3 regions of the Shewanella sp. K8 genome follow, and region 2 is predicted to be linked to each of the others. Evidence: predicted binding sites of a transcription regulator. Region 2 holds the regulator's gene; each other region holds the start of a gene.
The links. Region 2 encodes MetJ, which represses methionine synthesis genes. Its sites were predicted from a motif close to TAGACGTCTAGACGTCTA; they were not measured.

Region 1 (4,650 bases), on a different contig from region 2:
CGATAATCGCCGGCAGGGTCAGACCTTCGCGCTCGAAGGTTTTAACGTTGTGCACCATCTCATCCAGGCTCGGGGTAATGAGCCCGGACATGCCTATGATGTCGACCTTCTCGGCCTTGGCGACTTCGATGATTTTCTCCACCGGCACCATGACACCGAGATCTATCACTTCGTAGCCGTTACAGGCCAGCACCACCCCGACTATGTTCTTGCCTATGTCGTGAACATCGCCCTTGACCGTGACCATCAGCACCTTACCGTTGCTCTGGCCTTCTACTTTTTCGGCTTCGATATAGGGGTTGAGATAGGCGACTGCCTTTTTCATCACCCGGGCGGACTTGACCACTTGCGGCAGAAACATCTTACCGGCGCCAAAGAGATCGCCCACCACGTTCATGCCGTCCATCAGCGGGCCTTCAATCACATCCAGCGGCCGCTTGGCCTGCAGGCGCGCTTCTTCGGTGTCGGCGTCTATGTATTCGGTGATCCCTTTCACCAGCGCGTGTTCCAGGCGTTTGTTGACCGGCAACTTGCGCCATTCGAGATCTTCTTTCTTGCCTGCGCCGCCCGGGCCACCGCGATACTTCTCGGCGACTTCGAGCAGCTGCTCTGTGTTACTGGAGTCGGCAACCGGGCAGGGCAGGTTGAGCACCACGGCCTCTACCTTCTGCTTCAGCTCAGGGTCGATATCGTCATAGATGGCCAACTGACCGGCGTTGACTATGCCCATATCCATACCCGCCTTGATGGCGTGATAGAGGAACACGGCATGAATGGCTTCCCGCACCGGGTTGTTGCCGCGGAAAGAGAAAGAAACGTTGGACACCCCGCCGGAAATCATCGCATGGGGCAGGTTGGCCTTGATATCTGCAATGGCGCCGATAAAGTCCACCGCATAGTTATCATGCTCCTCTATGCCGGTGGCGATGGCGAAGATATTGGGGTCGAAGATAATATCTTCCGGCGGGAAGCCCACCTTATCCACCAGCACCCGGTAGGCGCGGGTACAGATTTCGGTTTTGCGCTCCCGGGTATCGGCCTGGCCCTGTTCATCGAAGGCCATGATGATGGCGGCGGCGCCGTAGCGCTTCACCAGTTTGGCCTGTTCAATAAACTTGGCCTCGCCCTCTTTGAGGGAGATGGAGTTGACTATTCCCTTGCCCTGAATGCACTTGAGCCCGGCCTCAATCACCTCCCACTTGGAGGAGTCTATCATCACAGGCACCTTGCTGATATCCGGCTCGGAGGCGATAAGGTTGAGGAATTTCTGCATCATCTCGACCCCGTTGAGCATGCCCTCATCCATGTTGATATCTATGATCTGGGCGCCGTTTTCTACCTGGTCACGGGCCACCTCCAGCGCGGTTTCGTACTGGCCTTCTTTGATTAACTTGAGAAACCGGGCCGAGCCGGTGACATTGGTGCGCTCGCCCACATTCACAAACAGGCTGTTTGCATCTATGGTCAGGGGTTCCAGTCCGGAGAGGCGACATGCCACCGGCAGCTCAGGCAGCGGCCTTGGTGCATGAAGGCTAACGGCTTCAGAAATCGCCTTGATATGCGCAGGCGTGGTGCCGCAGCAGCCGCCGACAATATTGAGCAGTCCCTCTTCGGCCCAGGGGCCTATCACGCTTGCCATCTCCGCCGGAGTCTCGTCATAGCCGCCGAATTCATTGGGCAGACCGGCATTGGGGTGCGCCGAGACAAAGCACTCGCTGATACGGGAAAGCTCCTCGACATAGGGCCGCAGTTCTTTCGGGCCCAGGGCGCAGTTGAGGCCTATGCTCAGCGGCTTGATATGTCTGAGAGAATGGTAAAAGGCCTCTGTGGTTTGCCCTGTCAGGGTGCGGCCCGAGGCATCGGTAATGGTGCCGGAAATCATCACCGGCAACCTTTGGTCCAGTTTCTCGAACACATTTTCGATGGCAAACAGCGCCGCCTTGGCATTGAGGGTATCGAAGATGGTTTCCACCAGGATGATGTCGGCGCCACCGGCGATCAGCGCCTCGGTGGATTCGCTGTAGGCCAACACAAGATCGTCGAAATGTATGTTGCGAAAGCCGGGGTCATTCACATCCGGGCTGATGGAACAGGTGCGGTTGGTGGGGCCGAGCACCCCGGCCACATAGCGGGGAATACCGCTGGCGGCAGCCACTTCATCGGCCACTTCTCGGGCGATTCTGGCGCCTTGATAATTGATCTCCGCCGCCAGGCTCTGCATCTCGTAGTCGGCCATGGCAATGGTGGTGGCGTTGAAGGTGTTGGATTCTATGATGTCGGCACCGGCCAGCAGGTATTCCCTGTGAATGGTCTTGATGATCTCGCTCTGGGTCAGTACCAGCAGATCATTGTTGCCTTTGACATCGCAATGCCAATCTTTGAAGCGCTCGCCGCGGTAATCGGCTTCTTCCAGCTTGTAGTCCTGGATCATGGTGCCCATGGCGCCATCTAAAATCAGGATCCGCTCTTCGAGGGTCTGTTTGAGCTTGAGCTCTGTCTGGCCTGGGGAGTGCTGGGAAGTCGCCATAGGGTTACCTTTCATACCTGTCTTATTGCTGTTTTACATTCGCGGCGCTTGGCATCCGCGACATCATCTCTGCCAACCTGACGCCCGGGACACTATCTGGCATGATAGCCAAAGGCGTGTGTGGGCGCGGAAAGTTATTTTGGACATTTATACGTATAGACGTCCATAATATACGGATTCCGGCGGCCTGCGGCAAGGTTAAATTGGCCCGGTAACCACCGGACTCTGACGGGAGAAGTGTGTGGCTGAACATAGGCAACTGAATATCTATCTGCTGCGGCACGGCGAATGTGAAGGCGGCGAGATTATCCGCGGCCGCAGTGATGTGGCCCTGAGCGATGAGGGCAGAGCGCAGATGTGGCGCAGCTGGCGGGCTATCAGTAGTGCGCTGGAGCAGTTGCCGAGCCAGCCCGAACGCCTGACGCTGCTGAGTTCTCCGGCCCTGCGTTGCCAGGCTTTTGCCACCGAGCTCAAGGCCGATATGCCTGACTATTTCCCGGCGCCGCTGCAGCAGCATGACTGGCTCTGGGAGCTGGACTTCGGTGACTGGGACGGCATGAAGGTGGCGAGTGTCTATCAGCAGCATAGCGAGGCGGCTGAAGCCTTCTGGCGTGACCCCGTGGCCAATACTCCGCCGGGCGGGGAATCGCTGCCAGCCTTTCGTAGCCGGGTGTTGGATGGCTGGCAGACTATGGTGCAGCGCTGGCTTGCTAGAGAGGTTAGTTCTTCCGAAAGCTCTGTTTCAGGAGATTCTGGTTCTTCAGCAAGCGCCGATGCGGCACTGATCCTGACTCACAGCGGGGTTATCCGGTTGCTACTGGCCGAGATTTTGCTGCCGGGGCAGATGCCGCCTGCGGCAGTGTTCAACGCCTTGGAGCTACCTTATGCGGCCTGGGTCAGAATAACCCTCTATGCCAGCCGTGATGCCAGCGGTGAAAGTGACCAAGAATGGCAGTGTTTCAGCAAGCTCCACTGGCCGCAATAGTACGGGCCTTAGCCTAACGCCCGGCGGTGATTGCGCCAGGCAATTGTGCCGGGCGATAAAACCGGGATAATAACCCCAAATGGCCGCCAAGTGCGGCAGCAGCCAGGGTGTTGGCACCTTTGCAGGTGAACCAACCCAGGGAACCGGGAAAGCCCGGACTGTGCCCGCAACTGTGAGTCGTCTTTGGCGACGAGTCAGGAGACCTGCCCAGGCTGATAAACCAAACCAGAAACCCGGGCGGGTAAACCGGGGGAGCGAATAGATGATTCTTCCACTGCAGCCTGAGCCTTCTGCCGGTCACAGGCTCAATGTCGGGGGGCGGTTATGAGCCTGGCACTCAAGGTGCAACAGCTTAGCTGGCTTCCCGGTGGCCACAGCGTATTGGCCGATGTGGGCTTTGAGCTGCCAAGCGGCAAGATGCTCGGGCTCATAGGCCCCAATGGTGCCGGGAAGTCGAGCCTGCTGCGCTGCCTCTATCGTTATATCCGCCCGGACCGCGGCCAGATCCAGCTGTTTGGGCAGGATATCAATAGTTTGTCAGCCAAAGCCTTCGCCAAAGAGGTGGCCGTGGTGCTGCAGGATACCCCAGCCCAGTTGGCACTGGATCTGACTCAATTAGTGGCCATGGGACTGACTCCCCACAAGGGGTTGTTTGATATGCCATCGGCGGCCGACAAGGCCCAGGTGCAGGCGGCATTGGCGCAGGTCGGGTTGCAGCACAAGGCCGCAGAGCCCTTCGCGCAGCTTTCCGGCGGAGAGAAGCAAAGGGCCTTGATTGCCCGCGCCATAGTGCAGCGCCCCAAGCTTTTGATCCTGGACGAGCCCACCAATCATCTGGATATCCGCTATCAGATCCAGATCCTCGAGCTGGTGCGCAGCCTGGGGGTCACAGTGATCGCCTCGATTCACGATCTCAATCTGGCCTCGGCCCTGTGTGACGAACTCTTGCTGCTGGATAACGGCCGCCGTATTGCCCACGGCTCGCCCCAGAGCGTATTGACCGAAGACAGAATTGCCGGTGTCTTCGGCGTCTGCTGCCAGGTGGGGACGCATCCGCAGTTGGGACGGCCGCTGATCCACTACTTTTACGGCTATCAGTCGCCAGAGCCTGGTCACGGCAAGGCTCACGGCGCTGCGA
Region 2 (4,650 bases):
CGGATTCCTTCAGGTTCAGCAGTTTATAGAGAAAATTGGTACTCTTGCCGGCGGCGGAAACCACTACAAGATCATCTGCATGACCATGGGTCAGCAAAATATGGGCGACCCGTCGGTAGCAATCGGCATCGGCGAGACTGGAACCGCCAAACTTATGTAGGTGACAACGTGCCATCTCAAGCTCCTTCAATTCAACAGTTTGCGGCTGCAGCCAATCCGGCGGCGATATCATCCAGCAGATCCCGGCCATCTTCTATGCCCACAGACAAGCGGATAAGCGTGTCTTTAATGCCGGCTTCGGCGCGAGCATCACACGCCATGGCTCTGTGGGTCATGGTGGCGGGCACGGCCACCAGGCTCTCAACCCCTCCCAGGCTCTCGGCCACGGAAAACAACCTGAGCGCGCCAAGGAAGGCAACCACCTGCGCCTCATCACCCTTGAGTTCAAAACTCAGCATAGCGCCAAAGCCACTCTGCTGCCTGGCGGCAATTTCATGACCTGGGTGGCTCTTAAGCCCCGGATAGTAAACTTTGTCTACCACGGGACTCTGGCTCAGTAGCGCCACTATGCGCTCGGCATTGGCCTGATGCTCGCGGATCCTCAGCGCCAGAGTACGCAGGCCACGCAGGGTCAGGTAGCTGTCGAAGGCGCCACCGCTCAGCCCAAGCGTGTTGGACCACCAGTGCAGCTGCTCTGCCAGTTCAGGATCTTTGGCAATCACGGCGCCGCCCACCACATCGCTGTGGCCATTGATGTATTTAGTGGTCGAGTGCACCACTATGTCGGCCCCCAACAGTAAAGGCTGTTGCAGCGCCGGCGATAAAAAAGTGTTGTCGACCACCACCAATGCGCCCTGCTGGTGGGCCGCCTCGGCAATAGCGGCAATATCCACTACCCGCAGCAGCGGATTGGACGGAGTCTCGAGCCACACCATGCGCGGCTTTTGCGCCATGGCAGCGGCGAGTGCTTGCGGGTCGGTTTGATCCAAAACCTGCAAGCGAAACTGGCCCTTGGCAGCCAGATTGGTGAACAGCCTATAGCTACCGCCATAACAGTCATGGGGCACCAACAAGAGGTCATCCGGCCCCAGCAGGTTGACCACCAGAGTAATGGCCGCCATACCGGTCGCTGTGATTGCCGCACTGCAGCCCTGTTCCAGCTCCCCCAAGGCATCCCCCAGAATGGAGCGGGTAGGATTACCCGAGCGGCTGTAATCAAAGGCTCTTGGCTGAGTGTGACCATCAAAGGCATAGTTGGTCGACAGATAGATGGGTGGCACCACGGCCCCGTGCTGGCTGTCTGATTCGATGCCCTGCCGGACCGCTGTGGTTGCTAATCGCCGCTCTGTCATAATCGACTCCTGAATGCTGAGGTTCGACACCATAAAGATGTCTGGACGTCTAAATCTAACCAATGACCATCCAGCCGTCAATAGGCATCAAGACGTTTGGACGTCCAAATGTATGGATTTCTGTTCATATTGCACAGATTTTGCAGGCAATCATTTGACTGTATCCTGTAAGGGTTTAAAATCTGCTGCGAATTAGTGAGATCACAGGTGAATCAATGACTGAATGGAATGGCGAATACATCAGCCCTTATGCCGAACACGGCAAGAAGAACGAGCAAGTGAAAAAAATCACTGTCTCTATTCCGTTGAAGGTGCTGAAAGTATTGACCGATGAGCGCACCCGACGCCAGGTAAACAACCTGCGGCACGCCACAAACAGCGAACTGCTGTGCGAAGCCTTCCTGCATGCCTATACCGGCCAGCCACTGCCCAACGATGGGGATTTGTCCAAAGACAAACCCGACAGCATCCCGGAAGAGGCCAAGCGCATGATGGATGCCATGGGCATAGAATGGGAAGACATGGAGTAAGTGTGTTGTCCCTCAGAATTACCTTATAGTTGAACAAGGATCGCGGTGCGATCCTTGTCTTTTTTTGGGGCTTGCGAATGTTGTCACTGATAGATCCCGTCACCCTGCTACTGGCGTCCCTGATCATATTTACCGGCGCCCTGACCCAGTCGTTGATAGGCTTTGGCTTGGCCGTGGTAGCCACACCTTTGCTGTATATCGTCGATCCGGAACTGGTTCCTGCCCCTGTTATCGCCATGGGGTTTTCCATCGCCCTGCTGACACTGGTACGCGAGCGTGGCCACCTGGAATTCAACGGCCTGCAATATGCCTTGTTGGGGAGGCTCCCCGGCGGCCTGATTGGCGCCACCCTGCTGTTGCTGGCGCCGCAGCCTATTCTGGGCTTGACCATAGCCCTGATTGTGGCCGTAGCCGTATTCCTCAGCCTTAGAAAGTACAGCATCAAGATCAACCGCCTCAGCCTGTTTATCGCCGGGATATTTTCCGGGATCTTCGGTACCGTGGCCGCCATAGGCGGACCGCCGATGGCCCTGCTGCTGGCGGGTAAGGATGCCAGTCAGTTCCGCGCAGCGCTGTCGGCCTTCTTCATCTTCAGCTCATTGATAGCCTTGATTATTCTCGGCTGTTTTGGCCTCTTGACCCTGAGGCACCTATGGCTTTCGCTGTTGCTGCTGCCTTCGGTATTTCTCGGTTTTCTGGTGGCTGGCCGCTTGGTGGGCCGGGTGGATAAAGAGAAGACCCGAGTCCTGACGCTGGCGCTGTGCGCGTTGAGCGCCCTGTTGCTGACCATCAAATCAAGCCTGGCGCTCATCAACGGTTAATTTTAGAAGTGATAGCTGGTTTGCAGTACGCCGCCTATGGCGTCATCGCTGCCAAACATGCCGGTGAGATCCAGCCGGAAACTGTTGCCTATGGCGAACCCTGTCCCGAGTGAATAAAGATCGGCGGTGTGATCATTGAGATCCTGGCGATAACCGAGCCGTAAAGCAACCCAGTCAGCAGGCCGGTATTCACCGCCTAAACGCCAATAGCGGCTGCCCTCAAGCTCGGCAAACTTGTCGTTGTCGGTAAGATCCAAGTCGCTGCTGAGCGAAAAGGCCGCCCAGTCATAGGCCACCCCTGCGGTAACCATAGGTTTCACCTGATAGGTAAGCTGCACGCCGCCGGCCTCTATGCTGCTTAAGTCCCGCTTGATGAGGTTGCGACCACTGACACCGATAACCAAACCATCCAATGGCTGGAATGCCAGACCGATATCCAGGTTAAAGCCTGTGTCATCGCTTCGATAATCATCATCGTTGAAGTCATCGGCATCGAAGTTGTTGGCGCTGACGGCATAGTTAAAACTGTCCAACCGTTGCAGCTTGGGGGTAACTCCCACTGTCACCGGCATATTGACGATAGATAGCGAATAGCTCACGGCAACCCCGAGCTCGGAAACCGCCCCGGCCACGACTCGCCCTTGGGAGGTCAAATCTTGGATTTCCGGCGGATTATTGGGGTCCAAATTGTCCAGGGCATCAATATCCGCGGCGGCGATTTCGGCTATTCCCAAGGCATCGAGATAACTCTTGAATACAAAGGCATAATTAAAACCATCCGAGGGCATGACCAAAGCCATATTGATACCGGCACTGACGTAAGCGCTATTGCCCTGCAGCGATTTCAAGTCACCACTGAGGCGCTTTCGGTAGTCATCGATAGCCGCTGTGTCGGCGGCGTCTATGGCATTAACCAGGGCGTCATAGTTATCCTGCAGGGCATCAAACTTATCGATCATCTGATCTTTATCGGCGCCATCGGCGCCTATGGTTGGAATGAGTAAACTGAAGTCATTGCTGCGGCGCGAAGGCAAAGCCAGCAGTGCCGGATTGGAAAAGGCCGCCGCCTCACGATTACCGGCCGCCACGGCAACGCCGCCCATGGCATCGGCGCGGGCCTCATAAACATCCTGCCCAGCCAGTGCCAATGTGCTGGCAAGTCCCGTGGTAAGCAGTGTCAAAAGACTCAGTTTCATCTCATCACCCTCTTGCTTTTATCTGTAACCAGACGCAAGACGTTAGTTATATGGGTTAAAGATAGTCCAAATCTCGATGAAACTATGGCATCAAACACAAAAAAGCCCGTACCAAATGATACGGGCTGAGGCTCAAACAGGTTCAGAAGTGCTTGTTAACCAAGATAGCTCTGACCTGCATAGAGAATAAAGTGTCTAAGTGCCAGCACGCCGGTCAGGCTGCAGCAGGCTACCGCCAGCATGGCTCCCTTGCTGTGACGGGTACTCGCCGGCAGCAACAGCATGGAAAGCAGCGGGATACCAAAACCTATACCCACAACCCCAATCCAGAACACGCTGGCCCAGACGCCGCTTGTCAGTGATGCCAGCGCGGCGGCAGCAGCGCCACCCTTGAAGTAGAGCGCGCAGAACAGCATAAACAGGAACAGGATTTCTGCCGCCATTACCGGCAATTCCAAACCGTGCATCCGTCCCAGCTGTGAGCAGTGCTTGTCTGTCTTGAACAGCAACAGTGCTACTACCGCGTTGGCTGCCGCACCGGCCGACAAGCCGGACACCAGGAACAGTGCCGGTAAGACGGCAGTGTTCAGCATGGGGTAGGCGTTCATGGCAGAGATCAGGAAGCCGGTATAGGCACCCACGACAATCGCCAGCACGAACAGCAGCACTTCCATGGTCTTGCGCAGGCCAGTCAGTGATTCTGCAATCCCCTTGAGGAAACCCAGGCCCCAGTTGCCGAGATCATCTTTCA
Region 3 (4,650 bases), on a different contig from region 2:
CTTGTTCAAAAAACTCACCCGATGCACCGTCTCATTCATATTTGTTGCGTTGCTCATAGTGTGCTCTTGTTATCTCTGGGTTTGTCCGGCTCGAAACCGGCCCTACCGATTTTTTCAGTACGCGCCTCGAACATTACGTTAACGTAAACTAGCAAGCAACTCCCGCCTTGGGTGCTTTGCCAACTAGCATGGGATCGGCGCGTATATATTGGTTTACAATTCAGGCCAATGGCACCTCTGTGGCCTGAACCAGGCAGATCACTGTACGTTGGCCAATGGGCACCTTGGCGTTGGGAAACACCACGGCTTCCGAGTCCTGCTCTACTCGAATATCCCGGCCCGCTTCCCGCGCCAGCACATATCCCTTGGGGAAAGCTGTGAAGTTTTCCACATCGCTGGCGAAGGTAAATTCAAAGTCGTCGGCCTGCTTATTGATGACCCTACAGACCTGATAGATATTGACCCGCTCAAGCGCCTGCTCCTCGAGTTCCAGCGATTGCTTGCAGATCAAACGGCTCAGCATCTCCCGGGTGGCGATAAAACGTGTCATATCGTTTTGTCCCATGGGGTAAACCTTGCCAAGTTCAATGGTAAAGGCGTCGGCGCCAAACTGATTTGACGAGAAATAGCTGAAAGTAGTTGTGGGTTCGTGATGCAGCAACACGGTATCGACTCCGGCCGCCTCCAGGAACATCAATTGTTCGCGGCTGTAAGCCTTACCCGGTCGATAGGGATAGATGGCAAACTTTTCATGCTTGGAGCCGCGAATGGCGGTGTGCAGATCGTAATGGATCCTCTGTCTCGCCCCTTGTGGTGCGTCTTCGAAGAAACGTGTGACATAAGTTTCCAGCTTCTTGGCGCGGATCCGCTCCGGGTTCACCAGCCCGGGGGGATTTGAATGCTCGCCACTGAACAGCCGGTTGAGGTTTTCATCGACAATACGGGTGCCACGGTTAATTGCCGCCGGGTTACCGAACATGAACAGTACTCGCTGCCCTACCCGTATTTCTTGCTTTAACAGCGACTTGATAATGCCATTACACAGTTCGATAGGTGCAGTTTCATTGCCGTGTACCCCGGATGACAGCACGATATCTTTATCACTCTGGTTGTCCAGAGGTTCAAACAGCAAGACTCCTGTGTCCCAAATCGCTATCCGGGTGTGGTCGCCAAGCGTGCCACTAATACTCTCCAATGAATTGGGGTTATTCAGAGTCAATGACAGGAAGTCAGGATTATCCTTCAGGGCTTGTAACACGAAATACTCCTTCTTATTGCCGATTTGGCTGTTGTTTCCATTAACGCTGTCTCCTGGGAACTTGTTGCAATGCGTTTGCTTGTTGAGACCAGCGCCAGAGAGCAAGGTTTCATAGTACCACAGCTTATTAAGTTGGCGATGTGACTAAAGCTATCCAATGCCAGGCTCGCGAACTGGTTTCAGATAGTTCTTATCTAACTAAGGAGCAAAAAAGCCACTCCGACAAATACACCACTTGCGCCGGAAAAACTTATCACGCATAATTTTGGCCATCTGGACATCTAGAGGTAAATTCAATGGCGGTAGCAACATTCGGTGGCGGTTGTTTTTGGGGGGTGGAGTATTTCTTTCGTCAAGTGCCCGGGGTATTAAACGCCACCAGTGGTTATATGGGCGGTGATGATAGAATCAACCGCTATGAAGAGGTAAAACAGGGAAACAGCGGCCATGCCGAAGTGGTTCAGGTGGAGTTCGATGAAGCCCAGGTTTCATTTACCGAGCTGCTGCAAGTTTTCTGGAGCAATCACAACCCCACCAGTCTCAATCGCCAAGGTGGTGATATCGGCACCCAGTATCGGAGCGTGATTTTTTTTCATAGCAAAGAGCAGAAGGAGCAGGCTGAGGCCTCAAAACTGGCGTTGGCTCGTAGTGGTAAGTGGGGTCAGCGGCACATAGTGACGGAAATTGTTCCAGTGAAACAGTTTCATCGTGCGGAAGAATATCATCAGGACTATATCCAGAAGAATAACCTGCCCAGTTGCCATCTTGAATATTGATCCCCGGAAATAAAAAAGCGCAACTGTGTTCACGGCTGCGCTTTTTTACTGAACTGGCAATCTCTTAAGCTCAGTTCGGCTTACCTTTTAGGGCGCTGGTTATCAGAGCTCTCGCCTGTTCCAGTATCTGCTGCAGATGCTGCTCGCTGACAAAGCTTTCGGCGTAAATTTTATAGAGTGCCTCAGTACCTGATGGTCTGGCGGCAAACCAGCCGTTGTCGGTTAGCACCTTAATACCGCCAATAGCACCATCATTGCCGGGGGCCTTGGTCAGTACCGCCTTAATCTTGTCTCCGGCCAAACTCTCTGCCCCCAGGGTATCTGCATTGAGGGTGGCAAAACGCGCCTTTTGCTTGGCATTGATGGGGCTGTCTATCCGTTTGTAGAAGCAATGACCGTGTATCGCAGCCAGTTCTGCATAACGCTCGGCTGGGTTTTTGCCGGTTACGGCGAGGATTTCAGCGGCCAGCAGCCCGAGAATAAAACCGTCTTTGTCCGTGCACCAGGTTGTGCCGTCACGTCGAAGGAAGGAGGCACCGGCACTTTCTTCGCCACCAAAGGCCAGGCTGGCTTCACTCAAACCACTGACAAACCACTTGAAACCAACCGGCACTTCACAAAGCTTGCGACCGTGTGAGGCAACTATCTTGTCTATCATGCCACTGGAAACCAAGGTCTTGCCGATTTGCAGCGTCTGCGGCCAATCGGGTCTGTGCTCCAGCAGGTAATCTATCGCCACCGCCAAAAAGTGGTTGGGGTCCATCAACCCTGTTTCTGGGCAGACTATCCCGTGTCTGTCGTAGTCGGGATCATTCCCAAGGCAGATATCGAACTCATCCATGTGCTTAAGCAGGCCTGCCATGGCAAAAGGCGATGAGCAGTCCATGCGGATTTTGCCGTCTTTATCCAGTGGCATAAAGCCGAAGCTGGGATCGACCCGGTCGTTGACCACGGTTATATTCACGCCATAACGGCGGGCAATATGTGGCCAGTAATGGATGCCTGAGCCGCCCAGAGGGTCGACACCTATGCGAACGCCGGCATCTTTGATGGCTTGCATATTTACTACAGAGGCGAGATCGGCAACATAGGGCTCTATAAGATCGGTTTCTTTGATGAGTCCGATACTGGCGGCTACGCCGTAGTTGAGTTTCCTGACCCCTTCCAGCTGCGCCTTGAGATAGTCATTGGCTCGCTGCTCAATCCAGGCAGTAATCTCACCTTCTGCCGGCCCACCATGGGGCGGATTGTACTTAATTCCACCATCCTGAGGTGGATTGTGAGACGGGGTAATAATAATGCCATCGCTGAGCTCGGCGGCATTTCGGTTTGCGCTAACTATGGCATGGGAAATGACAGGCGTAGGCGTAAAACCCTGGCTCTCTTGCACCACCAACTTCACATTGTTGGCCAGCAATACTTCGATGGCCGAAATATAAGCCGCTTCAGATAAGGCATGGGTGTCCATGCCAAGATAGAGTGAACCCTCAATCCCTTGGGATTGGCGGTAATCTACCACTGCCTGGGTAATGGCCCAGATATGGTTTTGATTGAAGCTGCCGCTTAAGGAACTGCCCCTGTGCCCCGAGGTGCCAAAGCTCACTTTCTGGGCCGGGTCATCACAGTTGGGGACAATTCGGTAATAATGGCTCATCAGCCGCGGAATATTAACCAGATCCTTCTGCATGGCCTTGTTACCGGCCCGCTCATGAATAGCCAAAATAGTGCTCCTTGATGGCGGATGTTGGAATACAGATTTATGCCTTAAGTGGCAGTGCCTTATCGGCAATCGCTTTGGCCTTGTCGCCGTCGCAGCCCATCTTTTCCAACACTTCAGACAAAATGGTGTGCTTCTTGGCAGTGTTGTTATTGGTGGTTACCCAAAAACCACTGCTGCCGACTTCTTTGGGGTTGGCCGATTTACTGGCCTTAAGCAAGGCTTCCTTCGAGGTAGCAAAATAGAGGCGATCACGCCCCTGAACCTGCAGTACCTGCTCAAATCCTTGCTGATCCTGGTTATAGAGACATTCGAGGGCAAACAGAAAACGTCCAACAGCCCCCTTTTGGGCTTCGATAGCCGCACTGGTAAACAGGTTGTCAAAGTCCAGGGTTGACTCGGCCTCGGGTAATGTATTGGGACGATAACCCTGCTCCATGCTTGGCTGGCTGAGTTCAACCGGTGCCTTGGGTTCAACGGCTGTCACATCCAAGCCCAGCAGTCGACGAAGAATATCCGATGCGCTTTCGCCTATCCTTTCGGTTTTCCCGGCAATAAAGCGATACAGTTCCTCATCCACCTCAATATATTTCATGGCCCGATTCCTTTAGTTTCAACTTGTTCTATGCAGCCGCCATGACATTGCCATCAAAGCACATCTGGGGCACGGCTGCGATTTGGCTCAAAGTATGCCATAACTCGCCAGCGGTGGAAGGCTCAATCCATCAAAATGCGAGAATAGAGTTACAAACCTATGACTTGCACAGCCAATTTGTTGAAAAAGCAGTCAAAGCCAGTGTTAAATCCGCATCCATCCTTGTCAAATACTGACCTTTGTCGCAGAATTTGCCCCCTGCTGAAATACTGGCAACAAACTCACTGTGAGGGGACTGTATGCA

Region 1: metH (methionine synthase) is a predicted target of MetJ. The motif match lies at 2,676-2,693, and genes of this name have one in related genera.
Region 3: msrA (peptide-methionine (S)-S-oxide reductase MsrA) is a predicted target of MetJ. The motif match lies at 1,533-1,550, and genes of this name have one in related genera.

The regions. Positions count from the first base shown of each region.
Region 1 is NZ_JAPEHY010000011.1:59,581-64,230, forward strand. It holds gene metH (methionine synthase) at 1-2,527, opposite strand, end outside; gene ON072_RS08040 (histidine phosphatase family protein) at 2,769-3,512, shown strand; cobalamin riboswitch at 3,601-3,737, shown strand; gene ON072_RS08045 (ABC transporter ATP-binding protein) at 3,837-4,650, shown strand, end outside.
Region 2 is NZ_JAPEHY010000021.1:51,200-55,849, forward strand. It holds gene ON072_RS12590 (bifunctional aspartate kinase/homoserine dehydrogenase II) at 1-175, opposite strand, end outside; gene metB (cystathionine gamma-synthase) at 192-1,352, opposite strand; gene metJ (met regulon transcriptional regulator MetJ) at 1,568-1,882, shown strand; gene ON072_RS12605 (sulfite exporter TauE/SafE family protein) at 1,960-2,703, shown strand; gene ON072_RS12610 (conjugal transfer protein TraF) at 2,706-3,899, opposite strand; gene nrfD (NrfD/PsrC family molybdoenzyme membrane anchor subunit) at 4,055-4,650, opposite strand, start outside.
Region 3 is NZ_JAPEHY010000023.1:6,825-11,474, reverse strand. It holds gene ON072_RS13205 (thiamine pyrophosphate-dependent dehydrogenase E1 component subunit alpha) at 1-57, opposite strand, end outside; gene astE (succinylglutamate desuccinylase) at 221-1,258, opposite strand; gene msrA (peptide-methionine (S)-S-oxide reductase MsrA) at 1,555-2,034, shown strand; gene pgm (phosphoglucomutase (alpha-D-glucose-1,6-bisphosphate-dependent)) at 2,105-3,754, opposite strand; gene seqA (replication initiation negative regulator SeqA) at 3,792-4,346, opposite strand; gene ON072_RS13180 (alpha/beta fold hydrolase) at 4,646-4,650, shown strand, end outside.